3 regions of the Staphylococcus sp. HMSC071G07 genome follow, and region 1 is predicted to be linked to each of the others. Evidence: riboswitches for the same ligand, from Rfam matches in the RefSeq annotation. Region 1 holds a riboswitch; each other region holds the start of a gene.
The links. A riboswitch is a leader RNA that binds a small molecule or an ion and turns the genes downstream of it on or off. The one in region 1 is predicted to bind thiamine pyrophosphate.
Positions count from the first base shown of each region.

Region 2: another riboswitch for thiamine pyrophosphate. It lies ahead of thiC (phosphomethylpyrimidine synthase ThiC); the one in region 1 lies ahead of HMPREF2802_RS08440 (thiamine phosphate synthase).
Region 3: another riboswitch for thiamine pyrophosphate. It lies ahead of tenA (thiaminase II); the one in region 1 lies ahead of HMPREF2802_RS08440 (thiamine phosphate synthase).

Region 1 is NZ_KV804778.1:18,583-22,862, forward strand. It holds gene xylB (xylulokinase) at 444-1,937, shown strand; TPP riboswitch at 2,028-2,137, shown strand; gene HMPREF2802_RS08440 (thiamine phosphate synthase) at 2,211-2,795, shown strand; gene thiO (glycine oxidase ThiO) at 2,788-3,906, shown strand; gene thiS (sulfur carrier protein ThiS) at 3,890-4,090, shown strand; gene HMPREF2802_RS08455 (thiazole synthase) at 4,092-4,280, shown strand, end outside.
Region 2 is NZ_KV804768.1:636,826-641,105, forward strand. It holds gene HMPREF2802_RS07465 (hypothetical protein) at 1-33, shown strand, start outside; gene HMPREF2802_RS11850 (DUF6440 family protein) at 329-493, shown strand; gene HMPREF2802_RS07470 (amidohydrolase family protein) at 589-1,662, opposite strand; TPP riboswitch at 1,923-2,025, shown strand; gene thiC (phosphomethylpyrimidine synthase ThiC) at 2,376-4,112, shown strand.
Region 3 is NZ_KV804785.1:23,696-27,975, forward strand. It holds gene thiM (hydroxyethylthiazole kinase) at 1-452, opposite strand, end outside; gene thiD (bifunctional hydroxymethylpyrimidine kinase/phosphomethylpyrimidine kinase) at 445-1,266, opposite strand; gene tenA (thiaminase II) at 1,259-1,948, opposite strand; TPP riboswitch at 2,020-2,119, opposite strand; gene HMPREF2802_RS11025 (acyltransferase family protein) at 2,200-3,993, opposite strand.

The DNA.
Region 1 (4,280 bases):
TCCTTTATATTATGATTACTTTATATGTTAACGATAACTCCAACGCTTTGAAGTGAATAATTGAAATAGTTGCTAAGCGATAATACTACTCATTAAGGGGAATTAAACTGTTTAACAGTAATATTCTAACATGTATGTCAAACCTATATGAGCGAGTTGCCTATAAAGATTTACGAGTAGTTACGACCTCCTTAACACTCTCTTATTATGCCTTAAGAAAGTAGGGTAGGGACACTATTTTGTTTCAGTAGCAACTTTGCCATATAAATATCACTTTTTAGACATCGGGCAGACTGCTCACCCTGTTAAAGCGCATGGTTGTCCCATTTTCAACTCAACCGCCTAGCCTTATTTAGGAGTTGTTTTTCTAGAAAAGGTGTGATAAATCTTAAAGATAATAAGAGAGCTAGAAAAAATTCTGAAGTAAAGGACGAGTGTGAACAGTGAAAGAAGTAGTGTTGGGCATTGATATTGGTACAAGTTCAGTGAAAGCGATTGCGGTCGACAAGCAAGGTGCAGTCGTAGCTGTAGCGAAAGAAGATTTGAATATTTATCATGATTATCCAGGTTACAGCGAGCAAGATCCTGATGAATGGTTTGAAGCAGCGACTTCTTGTGTGAAGCAACTTCGCCAAGACGAAGCGATGGCTCATTACGTCATCAAAGGCTTGTCATTCTCAGGGCAAATGCATGGTTTAGTGCTATTGAACAAGGATTTGAAACCACTCCGTAGAGCAATACTCTGGAATGATACACGTTCTTCAGAGCAGTGTAAACAGATTATTAATCAATTAGGGAATTACGTGCTTGGAAATCCAGTTCTGGAAGGCTTTACGTTAACAAAATTATTGTGGGTAAAAGCGCACGAACCTGAGAATTGGGAACAAGCTCATGTCTTTATGTTGCCGAAAGATTATGTGCGCTTTAAATTTACAAATCAGATCAACATGGAATACTCTGACGGTTCAAGTACGTTGCTCTTAGATCCTGTAACGAATGCATGGTCGAAAGAAACAGGCGAACGTTTCGGCATGAAAGACATTTACCCTGAGTTGGTTCCTTCGACGGCGAAAGTGGGTCATATCACGACATCGCTTGCACAAGAACTCGGCTTAGAAGATGATGTTGCAGTCTTCGCTGGTGGAGGAGATAACGCATGTGGTGCTGTAGGCGCTGGTGTGATGAACGCGAACGAAACGCTATGCAGTATTGGTACGTCAGGTGTTGTCTTATCGTGTGAGACAGAAAAAGATAAGACGATGTATCACAATATTCACATGTTTAAGCACGCGAAGATGCACATGTCGTACGCGATGGGCGTCACGTTAGCAGCTGGCGATAGCTTGAGTTGGCTGAAACGTATCGTCTTTCCTAATTTGGACTTTTCAGAGATTGTAGATTTGGCTGCGCAATCGCAACCTGGTAGCAATGGTTTGCTCTTCGCCCCTTATCTATCAGGGGAACGCACGCCGCATGGTGACGCGAATATCCGAGGCAGTTTCATAGGTCTTAGCGGGATGCATACGGAAGCAGATATAGCACGTGCTGTCCTAGAAGGTATTACTTTCTCGCTCTATGATTCAATTGCTTATTTGCGCGAAACTGGTAAAAATATTTCAGAAATCGTAGCAATTGGCGGCGGTGCACAAAGTGAATTCTGGCTTCAACTACAAGCAGATATCTTTAATGCTGATATTAAAATTTTACGTAACGCGGAAGGTCCGAGTATGGGTGCGGCAATGATTGCGGCTTACGGTTTAGGTTGGTTTGAATCGTTAGAAGATTGTGTAGAACAATTTATTGAATACGGTGCAGTGTATCATCCTGATGCTAAGCGTCACCAACGTTATCAGCAGTTTTACAATTTGTATCAACAAGTTTATCCGCAAACGAAAGACATTACAAAAGGTCTGTTAGAGTTAACGCGTAAGCAGTAAGGTTTCTAATTACACTCTTGAATCCGCTTGCAAGATAGCTCGGCTTGCGTTAATATAAAAATTGAATTACGAACTGAATAGAAATGAGTAGTGAACCACTGGAAGTGCTTTTGTTAAAGGCTGAGATTAAAGTATCGACTTTAGAATTCCTAGAACCTGATCCAGTTCATACTGGCGTAGGAAAGTGGCGTTCAACGAGTTGATAAAGCAAGATGCGTAGACGTTATTTTTCTAGCCGGAAAAATAACGTCTTTTTTATTTGGGGTGACGACTTTGTTTATTGCAATCACACCGTATCGAAACTTAACAGTACAAGATTTAGAACACTATCGTGAACTTGCCACTGACATCGACGGTCTAATACTACGTACGCCTATGCCGATGGATCAACTCGAACAATGGATTGAACAGATAGTACGACAAGGCTTTCCAAAGGATAAATTGATTGCGCACAATGACATTCAGCTATTGGAACGCCAACACTTAAGTGCGATTCATTTTAAAGAAAGTGCTGAAGAACTAGAATCATTTGTCGACACACACCCTAATATTCGCGTTAGTCAGTCTACGCATTCGGCAGCCACAATCCAAAGGGCAGCAAATTTAGACCTTGACTTTGTGTTGTATGGACACATTTTTCCTACAAAGTCTAAGCCAGGGTTAGCGCCGAGGACAGTCGAAGAAATAAAAGAGGCAGTCGCTCAGCCCATACCAGTGGTCGCGTTGGGAGGAATTACGCTCACGAATATTTCACAATTGCCGAAAGGATTTGCAGGTATCGCAGCTATTTCGCTATTTGAAAATGTCACGACGTCAGAGATGAAGGCGTTGAGAAAGGAATGGTCCGATTATGTATGATGTCATCATCATAGGATCTGGAGTCATGGGAATGTCTATCGCACGAGAGTTGAGTGCGAAACAATTGAACGTTGCGGTGTTGGATCGCGATGTACCAGGTAAGCATGCATCGTATAAAGCAGGCGGCATGTTAGGTGCGCAGAATGAGTTCACGTATTATAGCCCGCTATACGAATTAGCGAGAGAATCGCAGAAACGCTTTGAAGGGTTGAGTGAGCGCCTCAAAGAAGAGGTCGGTATCGATATCGAGTTTAAACAAACTGGGCTTATCAAATTAGCAGCGCAGTCTGAAGACAACGACTTTGTCGAAGCCCAATCACAATTCTTAAGCAAGTATAATCCGCTCGTTCGTGATTTAAATCGTGAAGCATTAAAGCGCCATACAAATGGTGAGATTGATGTCACTGGGTTAGCCGCTACGCTCATTCCGGACGACCATCAAATCAATGCGAATAAGTATACGAAAGCATTGCTCAAGTCATTGAATAAGCGCAATGTACATCGCTGGTACCAGACTGAGGCGCAAGCGATTGAACATACATCTTCAGGTTATGTGGTGCACACGGATCGCGAAAGTTTAACGGCCGAACAAGTCATCGTTGCAGGTGGCGCTTGGAGTGCAGATTTACTTGAAGATGAGGCGTTGAAACGACAAGTTACAGGTGTGAAAGGTGAGGTGCTGCTCGTTGAGAATCCTGACCTCAAACTTGAAACAACGGTCTTTATGACGAATGGCTGTTATATAGTACCGAAGAATAAATCGCGGTTTCTCATTGGGGCGACGAGCTTGAGAGACGATTATTCAGTCGGTGTTTCTGAAGCAGGTAAAAAATGGCTATTTGACGAAGCATGTGCCAAGATACCTGGTTTGCGTAACAGTAAAGTATTAAAGCACTGGTCAGGTGTCCGTCCATATACACGTGGTGAACAGCCGATTATGGACGAAATTGAAGAAGGTCTGTTCGTCATCACCGGACATTACCGTAACGGTATTCTGTTATCACCTGTTATCGGGGAACTGATGACAGAATGGCTCGTTGACGGTCAGAAACCTGGCGCCTTAAATGACTTTGCATATGTAAGAGGTGAATTAAATGAAGTGTGTGATTAATGGCGATACGTTCACTTTCGATAGTGAATTGTCCGTACATGATGTGATTCAACAGCTTGAGTTAGATGAGAAGCGCGTCATTGTTGAGCACAACGAAGATTTGCTCAAGCGAGATCAATATGAGCAAGCCATCGTGAAAGAAGCGGATAAATTAGAATTGTTAGAAGTCGTAGGAGGCGGTTAATATGTTTAAAATTGGAAATTTCGAGTTCAAATCAAGATTATTTTTAGGAACAGGAAAGTTTGAAGATGAAGAGACACAAACGAAAGCGATCGAAGCGTCTGAAACAGAAGTACTCACATTCGCAGTACGTCGTATGAATTTATACGACAAGTCTTTACCGAATCCATTAGCGAATGTGGATATGAGTCAA
Region 2 (4,280 bases), on a different contig from region 1:
ACGCACGAGGATGATAGAGACCATATTGAATAAGGATTTGTGATTGTTAAAACTGCGCTGTAATAAGAGCGCAGTTTTTCTATATGTATACGGGGGTTAGGCGAATTTGCGGGCCGCGACGCAATGTTTTATCACTTATAACAATTCTTATATTTATAGTAGCTCTAGTTGGCTATCACCATTTACTAGCATACTTTAGTCTGGTATTAATAATACTACATGCTTTGATTATAAAAAGAATGACGAAAGGCAATATGGAAAGTATGAATCATTATTTAGAAAGTGAGGTAATACTATTTTTGGTAAGGATAAAGATGAAGACCGTTTCGTGACGGAGAAAGCTTCGAGTGATAAGAATGTTAGAACTTATATACTAACCGACAAAGTGACTGGAAATCAGTATTTAGCAAGTTGGGTTTCAACAGGTGGTGGTCTCACTCCTCTACTTGATGAGAATGGGAACATTAGTAAATCAGACCGATACCCTGAATAATTTAAGAGCTGGATTTCGTTTACCCCTATCGTTAGATTTAAGTATAAATATACGTCGTTTAACATGGGGAACACTAACGGAATCCAGCTTCTTTTTTATGAGAATAGTTGTTTGCTATTTCGGTTAAATATACTTTCTTTTTCTTCTTCAGTGAAGTAATTTGTACGACTTATATCTTGCTGCATTTTATCTATCCAAGAATCTGGCGCATAATGCGCATCTGAACCGAAGAGCACATGTGACACATCTGTCGTTTCTTTTAAGCTTGCAAAGGTCGCATCCCCTGTCGAAAGCGCTGTATCGTAATAGAATCGACTAAAGTATTCCGAAACGGTTGAGTTTAACGTATTCCAGTCATCAAGACCATGTTTATACTGCTTAAACATCTTCGCATATTTCACAGGGTGTTTGATAACCGTCTTCACTAAATCTTTCTTCTTACTCCCCATCATCGGCTGTAAACGCGATTTCGGATCTTCCATAATATAGCGTTGTGTCTCTAACGCCTCATGAATACGCCATTTCAGATACGGTAACGTTCCACCTGCATGCGCGAGAATAAACTTCAACTGATCATAACGTTCCATCGTGCCACTGAGTACAAGGTTCGTTGCTGCGCGTGTCGTATTAAACGTAAATTCTTCGAGGAAATCTGCAAAGACATATTGCGGTTTCGCAACTTTATCTGACGTTGAACTTGGATGTACAAAGACGATACCTTGATGACGGTTAATCTCAGCCATCACTGAATCGAACTGATCATCACCTAAATACGCATCGCCATAGTTAGACAATAAACCAACGCCATCTAAATTTAATTCTTCAAGCGCATATTTCACTTCCGCGATAGACTCTTTGACATGCGGCATAGGGAGTAAAGCGAAACTTTTGAAACGCCCAGGATACTTCGCCTTGAGTTCAGCTTGGTATTCATTGACTTGACGTGCGACTTTCGCTGCTTTCTTTTTCTTAAAAGGAAGTGTCGCTGGCTCTGAAATTGAAGTCACACCGACATCAATACCTAACTCGTCCATCATTCGTAGACTATCTTCAGGCTCCCAATCTTTAATAGGATAACCACCTGCTGTCGTTACGCCAATCTTCTTCAATGCATGTTTATAAATTTGAGGGATAATATGATGATGAATATCTACTATTTGTGGAGACATGGTAAAACCTTCTTTCGGGATAATGTATTAGTTTCTACTATTATATTTTACTACTTGAACAATAGTAAACGCACTTACTCTCCAATATAAAATACAGATTAAATCAGAAGAAAATATATGTTTCTAAGAGACGCTCATAAGTTAATGTATTATTGTTTTTACTTTTTATAAAGCTACTTACAAAAGTATGTAAAGTTATTCATTCAATATAAGTTTGTAACTTCTGTTAATTATTGCTATGATATAAATGTAATTTCATATTACATTGCTAGGGGTGCTTTAAAGTGCTGAAAGAGGAGGATTCCTCAACCCTTTGGACCTGAACTAGATAATACTAGCGTAGGGAAGCAAATGAACGTACGAAGAGTAGTGAATATACAAGGGCTTAGTTGCTCTACTCTATCGTTTTGTAAGTCAATCCACGTGGGATTTCATATGGATAACGCGTGATTAGTGCGAGATTTATCATTATTAAGCACTTGCAGAATAGATAATGGCTTACACACGAGACGTCTCTATATGTCGTTCTTTGCGCATTCCTTCTTAAGGATGTGCTTTTTTAATATTTACTACTTAATTATAGAAATCAAATTGATTATATTCTTAACTGCCACAATTCACCTGCCTATCAGTTGATTTCTCTTAACCGCTTCTCTTGAACCTCTCCACTTAAGCCCTCCTAGCGCAATTTAATGGAGGAGGACTTTAATTTCATGAAACAAGAAAATATTGAACTTCAGAAAGCATTTCCCGCGAGTGAACGCGTATTTAGACAAGGTATGGATAGCGATATCAAGGTGCCTTTTAGAAAAATAAACCTCTCAGAAACAGTCTTTGAGAATGAAACGCGCACAAATGAACCACTCTATGTCTACGATACTGCAGGACCTTATCACTCTAAAGATTACGAAGTCGACGTCTTCAAAGGTATCCCTAAGACGCGTGAACAATGGATTGAAGATCGACAAGATACGCAAACGTATACCGGTCGCCGTGTACAGTCGATTGATAACGGCTTTAAAAAAGCAGGACATAAGAAGTTAGTTGAACATCCATTTGAGTATGACCCTAGAAAGTCTAGTAGCGACAAACCTGTTACTCAAATGTACTATGCCCAACAAGGCATCATCACGAAAGAAATGAAGTTTATCGCTTGCCGTGAAGACGTCGAACCGGAGTTCGTTCGTGAAGAAATCGCTCGTGGACGTGCAATCATCCCAAATAACGTCAATCACCCTGAATCTGAACCGATGATTATCGGTAAGAACTTCCAAGTGAAGATTAATGCGAATATCGGAAACTCTGCTGTCTCTTCATCTATCGAAGCAGAGATTGAGAAATTAGTGTGGGCGATTCACTGGGGCGCTGATACGATCATGGATCTTTCTACAGGTAAGAATATTCATGCGACGCGCGAATATCTTTTACGCAACTCACCTGTCCCAGTAGGCACTGTACCTATCTATCAGGCATTAGAAAAAGTCGATGGTGTCGCTGAAGATTTAACATGGGAAGTCTATCGCGACACGCTCATCGAACAAGCTGAACAAGGCGTAGATTACTTTACTATCCACGCGGGTGTCCGCCTGCAATACGTACCGATGACAGTCGATCGTCTCACAGGTATTGTCTCTCGTGGTGGTTCAATCATGGCGCAATGGTGTTTAGCGCATCACGAAGAAAGCTTCTTATACGAGCATTTTAGTGAAATATGCGACATCCTCGCTCAATACGATATCGCAGTGTCCCTAGGAGATGGCTTGAGACCAGGTTCGATTTATGACGCGAATGACGAGAGTCAAATTGCGGAGCTTAAGACATTAGGTGAACTGACAGATATCGCTTGGGACCATGGTGTGCAAGTGATGATTGAAGGTCCAGGTCACATTCCAATGCATAAGATTAAGGAGAACCAAGATTTAGCAGACTTCTACTGTAAAGAGGCGCCGTTCTACACTTTAGGCCCGCTAACGACAGATATCGCTCCAGCGTATGACCACATCACTTCAGCGATTGGTGCTGCGAACATCGCGAGCCATGGTACTGCGATGTTATGCTACGTGACGCCGAAAGAGCACCTCGGTTTGCCGAATAAAGACGATGTGCGTGAAGGTGTTGTTACCTACAAGATTGCGGCACATGCGGCTGATTTAGCTAAGGGGCTTAAAAATGCTGAAGAGCGCGACCATGCGATTAGTAAAGCGCGCTTTGAGTTCAGATGGATCGACCAATTTAATCTTTCATTAGATCCTGAAAAAGCTAGAGAATACCACGACCAAACTTTACCTGCTGAAGCTGCTAAAGTGGCACACTTCTGCAGTATGTGTGGACCTAAATTCTGTTCAATGAAGATTTCACATAATATTAGAGAAGAACATCAAGAGAAGTTAGAAGGTATGAAGGAAAAGGCCGAAGAGTTTAAAGAACAAGGAAGTAAGATTTATCATTAATTTGTGTATAGAGTGCGTTAAAGTAGTTTCATCGGACGAGAAGTATGAATTTTTATAGAGTGAACTAGCATGAAATCTTAAATCCAAAGGCATTAGATAATTTTTTTAAATAATGCGCTTTTCTATTGCTTTATCGTACTAAACTGAAGTATAATAAAAATAACTCAT
Region 3 (4,280 bases), on a different contig from region 1:
TCGTATGCTTTCTTAGCGATATCCACAGCATCTAAATCATCTGCGCTATCTGTTCCTTTCATCGTCGTGTCAGAATCAAGAAGCGTCAGAATTTCTGAAGCGTTTCCTTTAATGACTGTTGGACGAACCACTTTCAAGAATTTGCTGCAATAGGACTTACGAAACTTCGAAGCCCCTACTGCAACGGGATCAAAGACAATCGGACAGTCTTTCGATTGCGCGGTGTGAGCAATCGCTAACATGTCCTCACCGCGCGCTTGCGTTACTGTTCCAATGTTAATTAACAAAGCGCCTGCCACTTGAGCGAAAGCATCTGATTCTTCTGGCGCCTCACTCATAGCAGGACTCGCACCTATACTCAATAATCCATTTGCTGTAAAGTTCTTCACCACATCATTCGTGTAGCACACAGTTAATGGATTATTCTCTCGTAATTGATCTAACTTACTCATCATCTAAGCCTTCTTTCTTCATGTACGCGAAATGATTTACTGGGCCGCGTCCTTGCCCAATTTCTGGCGTATACTTAATGCTCAAGGCAATAAAGTCTTTCGCTTTCTTCACAGCTTCGTATATCGTACGCCCCTTTGCAAGTTCTGCAGCAATCACTGCTGAGAAAGTACAACCTGTGCCGTGTGTATGTTTCGTATTATAACGCGGTGATTCAAACGTGTAGACATCATCGCGAGTGAATAAATAGTCTTTCGCATGCGTACGACTTGTCGCATGTCCACCTTTGATTACGACACCCTTACTGCCAATTTCATCTATAAAGATGTGTCCCGCTTTGTAGACATCATCTTCAGATTCAATCTTCATCCCCACGATTTCTTCCGCTTCAGGTAAGTTCGGTGTCGCTACATCTGCGAGTGGTAGTAAAATGTTCTGTAAATTGCCTTTCGCTTGATCATCCATTAATGAGTCGCCACTTTTAGCCAACATCACAGGATCAATCACGTAAGGAATATCAGGATAACGCTCTAAATATTGACGAATTAATTTCATCATATCTTCTGACGCAATCATCCCTGTCTTGATTGCATGTGGAAGCTCATCGTCAAAAACGCTATCTAACTGTTCTTGAAGCCAGTCCAGCTCGAGGTTATGAATATGTTGAACCCCCATTGTGTTCTGAGCGACGATACTCGTAATCGCCGCCATTCCGTATACGCTACAAGAATGGAAAGATTTCAAATCTGCCATGACTCCTGCGCCGCCTGTAGGATCTGTACCTGCTATCGTTAAAGCAATCTTAGGCTTATTCATGCGTTTGACCTCCATAGTTCCACGCTTCTTGGTTGTAAGACATACCGAAGAAATTGCGTTCGTGAATTGTACTTTGTAAGAAACTTTCTTTCACTTCTTGACGTTCTTTGTCATCCATATCGGCAGTTAATTGATCCATTAATTTATCCATCACATCGACTAAGTCATCCATTTCTGTACTGTAGAACTCAAACCATTTCGCTAATACAGAATCACGATTGAGTGCATTGTCATTAAGCGCTCTCTTCGCAATGACTTGATAAACGTATGGACATGGTGCCATCGCTGCTATCGTATGGGCTGCGTTCTCTTTCGCATAAGCATTGTAATACATATGTTTGATGTAGTGATCGCCGCTCGGTGGCCAAACCTTTTCAGTCACAATCTCTTCGTAAGGTTTGTTCACGTAATCCGCTAAGATTTCATGCGCTTCAACTTCGCCATCCACGATAAATTGAATCTGTTCAACGAGGAATTTCACTTCGTCGAGACTTGGCACTTTAGGTATGAGTAATGCATAGATATTCGCAAACTCACGTAAGTAAGATGCGTCAGCTTTGAGATAGAAATAAACCGCTTCATTAGGCAATTTGCCGTGTAACATATCTTGGATAAAAGGATCGTTGTAAATGTCCTCGATAATAGGTTGTGATGCTTCTTTCAATTCTTCGGAAAACTTCATCATTATGCCTCCTAATAAAAAACTACATTCCAACGTAGGAATGTAGTTTTAGACAGAAACATATTGATATTAAGGCTAAAATACTACTTTCCTACGTTGGTACTAACCAATTCAGGTTATAAGGGTCTGACATACCGTCATCTCAGCTTACTAGCTCCCCTAGTAGTTTAATGATTTATTTGATTTAAACATAACAGATTTAGCCTTGTGGTGCAAAAGAATGCGTTGCAATTTCAATATGAACTATTATCTTATTGTTGTTCTTGTTTATGCACTTCAGTCAATTTGTCGATAATCGCTTGAGCTAAAGCTTGACTACCATCATATGCGAAATATTCCGTATGGTTCGCAGATTTCGCATACCAGTCGACCACATGTACATTTTTATACCGTTTCTCAGCGGCGTGAATCTCGCTGTTTACATGGTTCTGATAATCTCTAGGCACACGTGTGGTCACTAGATAAATATTCGCATCTTTCAAAGTGCCGATGAGCTCATCGAGTTGTTCTTTCGTAAAGTCGCCGTTCGTACCGAGTTCAAGAACAACGTCTTGTTTCGGTGAATTATAGTTACTATACGAACCTTGGACGAGTGGTTTCGCTTCAATGAGTTGACGCCCTACTTTACCGTCGATCACTGCTTTCGGTACTTTATCTTGGAAGACTTGACCGATATCCACCATTACGGAATCACCAATTAACAATGGTTCAATCTTCTTCAAATCGAGTTTCTTCGTATCTTTATTAATCTTCGGACCTGTCGTTGGTTGATGTTGATGCAGCTTTTTCTTGTTACTGCTAAATGATGTTTGTTTCTTCTCGTGGTGTTTAGAAGCAAGTGAGTCGAAACGTCCAGTATAGAGTAAGGCAATCGAAGCTACGAAGACGAGTAAAATAAGCCCACGTCCGAAGCGTTTGATTTTAATTGGATTAATAGAGAAAGCCTTCCAACCTTTGCGGCGAATCGGATTCTCTATACAATGATAAGATAGTTCTGTCATCGCTAACATGAGCGCGATATCAATCATATAGGCATACCATGGGATTTGTCCGGCTACAAAATGCTTGTGCGTAAATACGATGACTAGGAAATGCCACAAGTAGAGGCTGTAAGACCTTTTACCAATATAGACAAAGAGTGGATTACCCATCACTTTCGCAAAGTTACCTGAAGGATGCACTGCACTCGCAATGACCAACAACGTGAGTAGTGAAATCGCGTAGAATCCGCCGTGATAAAGCCAACTACTCTCATATTTTACCACGACGAAGAGCACGAGCAGAACCACTGTGCTGACTAAACCTATGATATCAATGCTCGACTTTAGACCTTTGGAAATATCTTTCTTGAGACTAAAAGGCGGCCATAAAAAAGCTAAAAGCGAACCTAATAGCAACGTTTGAAGACGCGTATCCGTACCGAAGTAAACGCGCGAAATATCGTGATGAAGATGGAACAATATCGCCATCGTCAACATCGACACTAAAGAGATAATGAAGAGCATTGACATGACGAGTTTCTTATTATTCAACTTTAACAATAAATAAAGAATGATTGGATAGAAAACATAATATTGTTCTTCAATCGCTAAGGACCATAAATGCTTAAACGGCGCTATCTTGAACTGATCAAAGTAATCTAAATGTTGGAAGATATACCACCAGTTCGACACGTAGAACAACGCAGCTAAGACATCTTTCTTCGTTTCAGTGATAATACTCGGTTCAAATATCAATATATAAATGAGCGTAATCACGATAAGGAAGAATAGTGCAGGTATCAACCTCTTAAAGCGTCGTAACCAGAATTGTCCAAGATTAATACCTTGATTGAGATAATACTCTGAGACGAGCAACGAGGTAATCAGATATCCCGATATGACGAAGAACGTGTCTACACCGAGAAAGCCACCCGTCAGCCATTGACTATTGAGATGATAAATAATGATGGCTAGTACAGCGACAGCCCTAAAGCCATCAAGACCTGGCATATATTTAGGTTTATACAATTTATGCGTACGTTTCATTTCATGATTTGTATTCATGCTGTCATCTTTCCTTCTTATTATGTATATCGAGTCGGTAGTGCTGGAGTTCAATGGAAATCGGAAATCTTTATGTGCGTAGTGGTGGTTCGTGCGAATTTGTGTAAGTTATTTACCGAATTAGGACGTGTGATGCCCCCTAGTCGATGTGATTAAATAACAAAGTTATAGAAGTAAACTGATTCTTAAATTCACATTCTTGTTATATATTTTTAGATTAAAATGCAATTAAAAATTATTCCATACTTTCGCCTCGCATGTCTTATAAGAAAATTAAAGAATAGATT